Regions from separate parts of the Paenibacillus sp. FSL H8-0175 genome, predicted to be linked through region 1. Evidence: riboswitches for the same ligand, from Rfam matches in the RefSeq annotation. Region 1 holds a riboswitch; each other region holds the start of a gene.
The links. A riboswitch is a leader RNA that binds a small molecule or an ion and turns the genes downstream of it on or off. The one in region 1 is predicted to bind cyclic di-GMP.
Positions count from the first base shown of each region.

Region 2: linked by a shared signal. The riboswitch ahead of MHH46_RS10475 (DUF6612 family protein) and the one ahead of MHH46_RS21480 (thiamine pyrophosphate-binding protein) in region 1 are both predicted to bind cyclic di-GMP.
Region 3: linked by a shared signal. The riboswitch ahead of MHH46_RS31045 (NPCBM/NEW2 domain-containing protein) and the one ahead of MHH46_RS21480 (thiamine pyrophosphate-binding protein) in region 1 are both predicted to bind cyclic di-GMP.

Region 1 covers NZ_CP150299.1:4,808,128-4,811,266, forward strand. Annotated here, with positions in the region: gene MHH46_RS21470 (YafY family protein) at 1-53, shown strand, start outside; gene MHH46_RS21475 (methyl-accepting chemotaxis protein) at 175-1,425, shown strand; cyclic di-GMP riboswitch class I at 1,600-1,696, shown strand; gene MHH46_RS21480 (thiamine pyrophosphate-binding protein) at 1,852-3,139, shown strand, end outside.
Region 2 covers NZ_CP150299.1:2,440,411-2,443,549, reverse strand. Annotated here, with positions in the region: gene MHH46_RS10480 (NADH-dependent flavin oxidoreductase) at 1-332, opposite strand, end outside; gene MHH46_RS10475 (DUF6612 family protein) at 445-1,293, opposite strand; cyclic di-GMP riboswitch class I at 1,411-1,502, opposite strand; gene MHH46_RS10470 (RNA polymerase sigma factor) at 1,706-2,224, shown strand; gene MHH46_RS10465 (DUF4179 domain-containing protein) at 2,208-3,139, shown strand, end outside.
Region 3 covers NZ_CP150299.1:7,000,715-7,003,853, reverse strand. Annotated here, with positions in the region: gene MHH46_RS31055 (EAL domain-containing protein) at 1-172, shown strand, start outside; gene MHH46_RS31050 (hypothetical protein) at 289-855, shown strand; cyclic di-GMP riboswitch class I at 1,013-1,099, shown strand; gene MHH46_RS31045 (NPCBM/NEW2 domain-containing protein) at 1,358-3,139, shown strand, end outside.

The sequences.
Region 1 (3,139 bases):
GGATGGTAAAGTCTGCTATTAAAACAATTTCCACAATATATGAGGAATTTTGACATGAATCCTAAATATCTACTACTTAAAGAAGATTTATGACACTTCTCTATAGACCAATGACCTATAAATCCCCTATAATAACACCATTACATAAAATTTAATAAGGGGGACATTTTACCAATGAGCTGGATGCACAAACTTCCGTTAAAACAAAGAATTGTTGCCGGATGTTACCTCGTTGCCGCACTGTTTGCTATTCCTGTCTTAGTTACGTTAATGATTCTAGGTCAATTTCTCGTAGGAATTATACTAGTAGTTGTTCTTGCAGGTCTGACTTTACCTGTTGCTCGCTTCGTGGAGAGAACGCTTACATCATCTTTTGATGATATTGCTAATGTATCTCACAGTATTTCGAAGGGTGATTTCACTAGCAGAGCGGACGAAAATGGTTCAATGGGTGACGTAAGCCGCTCCTTTAACACAATGATTGATAAGCTCAAGAAGATTTTGACCGATGCATCGCAGATCACCCGTCAAGTTATGGATGCAAGCCGCGGAATCGAAGATAAGAACCAGAACCTGAAAATTGTCATGGCACAAGTAGCCTCTTCTTCTACTGAGCTCGCTCTTGGTGCAAATGAAATATCTACGGATATCGCTGATATGACAGAATCCATTAAAGACATTGAAACTAAAGTATCCAATTATACGAACTCCACCAAAGAAATGAACAGACGTTCAATACATACCTTAGAACTTGTCGAGCAAGGGCGCCAATCCGTAGATACACAGGCTGAAGGCATGCGTAAAAACATAGAGGCTACACAAAAAGTGGCTGATACTATTGAAGCTCTCTCACAAAATGCCCGCGGGATTACGATGATCACCAAGACCATCACAGAGATCGCTGAGCAGACCAACCTGCTGTCACTGAATGCCTCCATCGAAGCTGCTCGTGCCGGAGAGCATGGTCGGGGTTTTGCCGTTGTAGCTCAAGAGGTCCGCAAGCTTGCTGAGGAATCTACGGCATCCACAAAAGAAGTATTCGGCTTGGTCCGCAGCATTGAGTCAGATATTAAACAAGCCATCGATAATATCGCCATCAATGAAGAGGTTGTGCAGGTTCAGAATGAAATGATCACTCAATCTGCCCATATTTTCGCACAAATTGTACAAAGCGTGCAGTACATTACCGAGCAAATCTCTTCATTCTCTGCGGAGAGCGATCTTATGCTAGAAAGTGCCTTGAAAATTTCCAGTGCAATTGAGAATATCTCAGCAATCACCGAAGAAACTGCTGCTGGCACGGAAGAGGTATCGGCGGCTATGAATGAACAGATTAATGCCCTGCAGTCTGTTGCAGAAGAAACGGAAAAAATGACCCAGGCCGTATTTAATCTGCAAAAAACCATTCATATCTTTAAATTCTAGTTCAAAACTATCAACTGCCACCTAAGCTGAGTCTTAGGTGGCAGTTTTTTTCGCGAGGCAAAACTTCATCTCTTGGACAAGACTTTCGTCAAATTTCGAGTTTTTTTAGCGGATTATGTTGACAAAAATTAATGAGGAATATATTGTAAAGGAAAATTATTCTTATCAACTATAAATTAATATTGGCAAAATCCTCGAAAGAGGATGACGCAAAACCATGGATCTACAGCCTCATTTTTTCGTTTGAGGCCATGATTGCCAGGTTGCAGAGGAACCAGGACGGCTGAACTATTGTTCAGTCTTAGCGGTGCCTTATGCCACCAACCTGTGCTTACTATAGAGCACAGGTTTTTACTTTTTGAGTATATTGATCTGTCGTATCTATTCGGTAGATTAATAACTAATATATATCAAAAAACTTGTGAGGTGTTTCTTTTGAAGACAGTCGCAGATTACATGGCGGAAGCACTACGTAACCTTGGAGTCACCCATTCTTTTGGGATCATTGGCAAATCCATTTGTCCAATTGTTCTAAAGATGGTGGATTACGGTATTGAATTTATTCCCGGCAGACATGAAGCAAGCTCCGGATTCGAAGCAGCAGGGTATGCGCTGAAAACGGGTAACCTAGGCGTAGCATTTGGTACTTCGGGTCCTGGGGGAACTAACCTGCTTACAGCAGCAGCACATGCGAAAGCTAACAACCTACCTGTCCTATTTATTACCGGCCACCAATCCATTACAGAGCTTGGAATTCCTCAATGTCAGGACTCCACCTCTTTTCTGGCTGATTTAGCTGATATGTTCAGACCTGCCACCTTGTTCAGTAAATTGGTTGAACGTGGGGATCACTTTGGTACTATTTTTAATCATGCGATTTCTGTGGCCCTGACCAAACGGGGTCCTGTTCATCTTTGTATTCCTTTTGATGTACAAACTGAAGTATTGGAAGAATGCAATATAGTAATCCCAGAAAGAGAATCTCTAATTAGTCAAGCTAATATCGATAGAGTCATCGATGCTATTCAAGCTGCTAAGAATCCTTTGATTATTGCGGGTAAAGGAATTAACCGCTCCGGAGCACATAAAGAGCTTGTTCAACTCGCAGAAACTTTTAATATTCCTGTAGTAACATCTCCAGGTGGAAAAGGGGCTATAGTCTGGGATCACCCACTCTATCATGGTCCTATTGGCGTTGGCGGTTCGACCCACGGGGACGATTTATTGAATAAAAGCGATTTATTTATAGTGCTTGGATCACGTTTAAGTGATATGACCATCTGTAATCTTAAACGGGAGAATCATCCAGCAACTTTAATTCAATTTGATATTGATCCAACCTTTGTCGGAAAAATACTATTGTCCAAAACGATACCGGTCACTGGGGACCTGCGCGATAATTTGGTGCACTGCCTAAATCATATTGACCCAAGCACAATCACCAAACGTGAGGCTTTGGCCGATGCGGATTATTCAGAAGAGCTTCCAACCCTCAAGAATCTTTCCCTTGCTTCGGTAATGAGCACTTTAAGTGATTTGATCCCTTATAATAATTCAATTTTCGTTGATGATGGAAGTCATGGATTCCACGCTGCAAAATGGTACAAGGTTAAGAAACCGGGCAGCTTTGTTTTTGATGCGTATTTTGCTTGCATGGGTAATTCGATCGGCATGGCTATTGGTGCAAAAGTTGCAGCTCCTGAAGAAACTGTCC
Region 2 (3,139 bases), 2.4 Mb from region 1:
TTAATAGTAGATGCTAATCGGCTGAGGCTAGGAATAAATTCATCGGAGGAAACACTAAGTTCACCTTCCCATCCTTTTCCACCCTCTTGTACATTTGCTGCCGCAGTGATGACCGCACCTACTTCGCCCGTTCTTAGCGAATAGTATTTCAATTCATCTTGTGTTACTACACCGTCATAAAAGCTCATTCGCGTGGTCATTGGAGCCATAAACACTCGGTTTTTTAATGTCAGCCCTCTGCGAAAAGTTAATGCTGTGTCTAGTGCTATCATCTTTTTCCCAACTTTCATTAAATTATATTTAGATAAATTATTATATACATGCGCATACATATAAATTACAGCAATGATTTATTCTTGTCAACTAATAAAGAACTGCTGTTGGATACAACAAAAAGCGCTGTTCCGCTGAACAGCGCTTTTCGCTCGTTATGAATCGTCCTTATTATTCTAGTTCGGCCGGTTTTACAATGGCTGCACCTTTATTATTTTTGGAATATTTAGCTTCGATTTTCGTGGTGTATGTATCTTTGGCTCCATCACTTACCAGCACATAACTCAGATCGACTGTCAGCTTTTCCGTTTGCCAGGTCTTAGTATTGACGAATAATTTCCACGTTACGCTTTTGGGTTGAACTGTCTCTCCATCCCAGAGGTTCTCCTGGTCATAGAGTTTGATTATCCCCTTAGCTGCTGTCGGATCGGTTACCGTGAATTGTAAGACTGTTTGTGCGCCAGCAGTGCTGACTTTCATGGATTTTTTATAACTTTTGACCGAATCAAGCATGGAAACAGGATCGTATTGGCCTTTAGAGTAAAAGGCATCCCATTCCGTTTTCTCCAGTCCAAGCCAATATTGTGCATCAGGATCGATTGGCTCCCCGTCATCGTCGTAACCTTCATCTTCAGATTCATCGATCAGTTCACTTCCGTCTACAAGATAGTAAAACTCCTTGTCATTGGCATATAGACTGTACGATGTTTCTAAAAGACTACTAGCGACAGTGCCTGCTGCGGCAAAATTCGGCAGACGGTTGATATCCAGCTTCAGAGTGTTGGTGTTGCTGATACGCACCCCGCTTCTTTGAATATCCTGTTTTTTGGTCACATCCAGATGGAAATTCTTTATTGCTTTGGAGGCTGCCGTTACTTTGCTGATCATCTGATCCGCGGTTACTACTGTTGAGGTAGCTGCTGACACTACTCCTGGATTAGACATCCATCCGATCGTTCCGGACAGCAATAAAGCACCTACTGCCAAACTAGTACCTATTGTTTTGAAAAAACTGTTCATGTACTTCCCCTTTCGGCCCCTTGCGATAATGTAACGCCGTATAGGTCGAAATAATAAAAGAGCTCAAAATAGACTACATATTCTTAGAGCTATCCTTTATGCTTCATAAGACATCCCTATGGCGGCCTGGCGATCATTTCCTTCTGTCGAAAGGTTTTAGACCCATGGCTTTGTGTCATCATCTTTCGATGATTTTACCTTTAACGCGGACATTCAATTAGTTTTAATAGATTACGGACGCATGTCCCACCGCTAATTTTATCATGGTTATAATTACCTGTAAACGACTTATCTTCCATTCGAATTCGCTATGATACTCAGAAGAAATACTACAATCAAAATGAAAAATGAACGATTACATACGCTTATAAGTCTTATTAATGAGAACAGCAAAGACAGGGGGTGCAGCAAAATGAGTGACCGGGAAATTTTCGAGCTCTATAAAGAACAAGTATATTATTTTTGTTACTACTTAATGAAAAATCAGGCAGATGCGGAGGATATTTCCCAAGAGGTATTTGTAAAAGTTATCTTAGCGGATAAGTCGAAGGTAAGAAACTTGAAAGCTTGGATTTTACGAATTGCTTCGAATGAGTGCAACAGTGTGATCAAAAGGCGTAAGACGGGGTGGATGAAAGAAGTACGTAATTATTTACTATCCAGGTCTGAGGAATCAAACCCTGTAGAAAAACGTTTGGATCGACAGGAAACTAAAAAAGAATTACAAGGGTTATACAGTCAGCTTCCCGACAAAATCAGAATGGTAGTAGTCCTTCGTTTTATAAACGAATTGACTGTACCCGAGATCTCTAAAGTTATGAGCATACCCGAAGGAACTGTAAAATCCAGACTGAACATGGGACTTAAAATACTAAATAGAATGGGTGGAACCCAACTAAAGGAGCTGAATAGTAATGAGTCTCTATATTGAAAAAGATAAACATATTCCCCGACCGGATTATGATTTGATGTGGACTGCCATAGAACAAGAAGCATATACACGTCAAAGAAATCTGCATGCCTCCCAGAATATTCCTAGGTCTAATAAAAAGGTTATTCCTATCAGTATTGTCTTCTCATGCCTCTTACTTGTAGCCATTCCTGTATTCGCTAGTATGACGATTAATTGGGATAAAATTGGTGGTCGAAGTGTGAGTAATGCATTAAATAACGGCATCGGTCAACAGTATAATCTTCAAACTTCCAGTTCAGGAGTAACAATGAATTTGAACGGTGTTGTAACTGATGGAGAAAAAATGAAAATGCTGTTATCACTTGATACTAAATCTGATCTATCCAAATATACTGGATTTGCTACAGAGGAAAACATCATGACTAGTGAATCCGGTGCCGAGGCAAAGGTATACGGTTATTTAGAATACGATCCTGAAAGCCAGAAACTCATTGGAGTATATGAGACACCTGATACATTAAAGGATGATAAAAAGGACTACAGGTTTGAAGCACGGAATCTCATTTTTTACAGTGATCGGAATATCCCCTTACAATCTAATCATCAAGCAGGGGATACTATCAATACTGGAGTTAAGCAATATCCAAGCCTTCAAATCGAATCCGTTCGATATGTTTCCAATCAAACCATTATCCGTTACAAAGTCGCTGCATCACCATCTGACTTAGGACGGGGTAACCCACATTTGGTAGTTAGTACTGGTGGTCAAGAGAATGAAGCAATTCCAACCATCATGCCTAACGAAGGATCGGATTTATTTATTGAACAGGTCTTCAATATAACTGAATCAGATTGGAAGGAAGCTAGTCTTCATTTTAGTTACATTGAAGAAGCGAAACGATTTTCAGGTACGTGGAAGTTCGATTTTAACGC
Region 3 (3,139 bases), 2.2 Mb from region 1:
GAACAAACAGAAAATAGCAAAGCAATTTTTAGAAAAAGCTTTAGAAATCCAATCCGTTCCTTTAGCAGAAGGTGTGGAGTTTAGAGAGGACTTTGAATGGCTTAAGCAGAGTGGTTATCAGTTGTTTCAGGGCTATTTATTTGGAAAGCCTGATCCTATTCCCAAACAGTAATCCTAATGAGTATATATCCGTCCAGAGGATGAGATGAATTTCAGGTCAGAGTCTGAGTACAGCCAACCCCCGGGGTTGTATAATTTAGGTAATTTGAAAAGGGGGACGGGATAGATATGAAATGGCATCAATTTGTAACGCGCTGGGCGGATTCTAGGGGCTTTGATGGACGAGAGATTGATTATCAATGGCCTTCTCCCTCATTTCCGGTCATCAGTATTCGCAGTAATCTAGGGCGATACTCAGGTCAAGCGTATGGCCGTGGAGGTAAACCCCGTGTGAAGACAGCCGTTGGATTAATCGCTATTGGAGATGTAGCTGTTGGCTTGATTTCCATAGGTGCGATAAGCGTGGGCGTATTATCCTTAGGAGCAATATCACTGGGAATGTGGTTAGCGATCGGAGCAATAGCACTTAGCTGGCTTGGCTTCGCAGTGGGAGCGATTGCGATTGCAGGCGTGGCTGTAGGAGCGATCGCAATCGCGGAAAAAGCGTTGGGGGCCATCGCCATAGGGGATACGGCGTTTGGTGCGATAGCGATAGGCAGGATCGCTGGGGGTGCCATAGCTATCGGACAATGGGCATATGGTGTAATCGTAGTTGGCGAACATGGTTTCGGATTAATTCCCGTCACGGGCGATGTGTGGAATTGGTTCCGGGGTTTGTTTGGATCGGAGAGTTAAGTAGACCTACAGTCCTAAAGGATGTCCTTCTCTTCCGGGATAGTCGATAAATAATATCTATCACATAAGAAAAACTAATTGCAATTACCTATACTCATTTCATACCAATTAATCATGCGATCAGATCTAGGCTTATGTTACTCTTTGAATGTATTCGAAACTTCATAGGCAAACCTATGGAAATGTAGGGACGCAAAGCTATAGGGACTAAGGTTATCATAACTATTGTCAGCCAGCTGCCAAAGAGTGCGTAACGCTTTTTGTTAAAATATAAGAAAGTATAAGTTATAAAACTATACTTAATATCTTATATTTCTCGCTTAAACGCTTACCGTCCTTATAAGGACGCCGAAGGCGTTTATGCTTGTTAAGGTTTAATAAAAATTAAGTCTTAATTTTTAGGCGACTTTATACGCAATCAAGCTACTCTTTTGGGGTAGTTTTTTTTGTGCCCATTTTTGGGCACTGGAGAGATTCATATGACATCTGGGGGTAAGAAGAGATGAAGAAAATGATTGCGATCGCTACATCGGCGGCCATGTTGGCCAGTTTTTCGAGTGAGGCAGGTTATGCTTTAGCAAGTGAGGCAAGCAAGGTAAATGTAACAAAAACAGTGGCGCAAAGTAAGGTTAACTTATTAAGCAACGCCTCGGTTATTCCGTTTGAGCTGTACGGCAAGGATGCTCTAAATGCCTATAATGAGGTTTTTAGAATGAATCCAGCAAATATTAAATCCATCACAAATAACGGTGGCAACTACTCAGGCTCGCCTATAGCTAAGGCTATGGATGGGGATATGAGCACGCATTGGGAGACTGGCAAACCGAATAGTTCAACGTTTACGAATGAGGTTGTGTTTGTTTTCAATGAGTCCACTGAATTAAATAGAATGGTATACGCGGCTAGGCAATCCGGTGCGAAAGGTAAAGGTTTTGCTCAAGAATTTGATATCTACGGCTCCACTACCGATGCGGGTGATTTTACGCTCGTGTCTTCTGGAGAATATACAGGCTCAACCGGTGATGTAGTGGAGATTCAGTTCGCACCTACGGCTTTTAAGAGACTTAAATTTGTCTTCAAAAAAGCGAACCAAGATTGGGCGAGTGCGGCTGAGTTTTCTTTTTATAAAGAGGATAGTGTCTCTGCTAAAATGAAAAAATTATTTACAGATGATACCTTGAGCCAAGTTAGTGCTGCCTTTAATACGACAGAGAAATTAACAGCTTTAGAGAATGAAGTGCAGGCACATCCACTGTATGCGCAGTTTAAAGAAGAGATAGAGAATGCAAAGATCCTTTTGAAGAACCATCAGGTAGAGGCAACGGCAGCCAAGGTTTCGAAGCTAAAAGGGTATGGAACAGCCTATGAAAATGCCTATAGCCAAGCTTATAGAATGCCGAATGCAAACGTATCAAAAGTAACGGTGAACGGTGGAAGCTACCCAGGTACGAAGCCTGAATATATGCTGGATGACCAGCCCACTACGCATTGGGAAACGAACAAAAACAATGATGCAAGCTTCACGAATGAAGTCGTGTTTGAACTAGCGCAAGCGGAAGTGCTGGACAGAGTGGCTTTTTTGGCTAGAGATAACCGCAAAGGATTCCCAGAGGCTTTTGAAATCTATGCATCAGAGACGAGTAAAGGAGAGACCTTCCAACTTGTATCTAGCGGAACCGCGATTAGTACCAATGACTTTCTGGAATTTAAATTCGAACCGACGAAGTTTAAAAGATTAAAATTTAAGTTCACAAAAGCTAATATCAACAGACCTTTTGCGGCTGAATTTAGATTTTATACAGAAGATAAAGTAAGCGAAGCTGTAAATGGTATTTTCACAGATGGAACGATGAGTGCGGTTGTGCCTGCTTATAATAGCGTCGAAGCAATCAACGAATTAGAAGAAGCGGCAAAAGTACATCCGCTCTATCCAATCCTGAAAGATTCTTTGGATTTAGCTAAGAGGCTAGTGAATGGTGAAGTTCAAACCGAAGGCACCATCATTGAGGCGGAACAACGTGGAGATATGAAAAAGCATGCGCAGGAAAACCTGAGAATTGGTTTTGGTACGAACAACCAGCCTACAGGTCTCGTTGCAATGCCTGGAGATACGATCAACGTTTATGTGGATGCAGCTTCTAACGATAAGCTACCTTCTTTAGTCTTTTCTCAACAAGAGGCCGCTTGGAATGTTTGGGCTAGAGGTGTGCAATTGCGTCCAGGTAAGAACATTATAACCGTTCCTGAATTTGCTATGAATAGTTATTATGCACATGAAGTGACT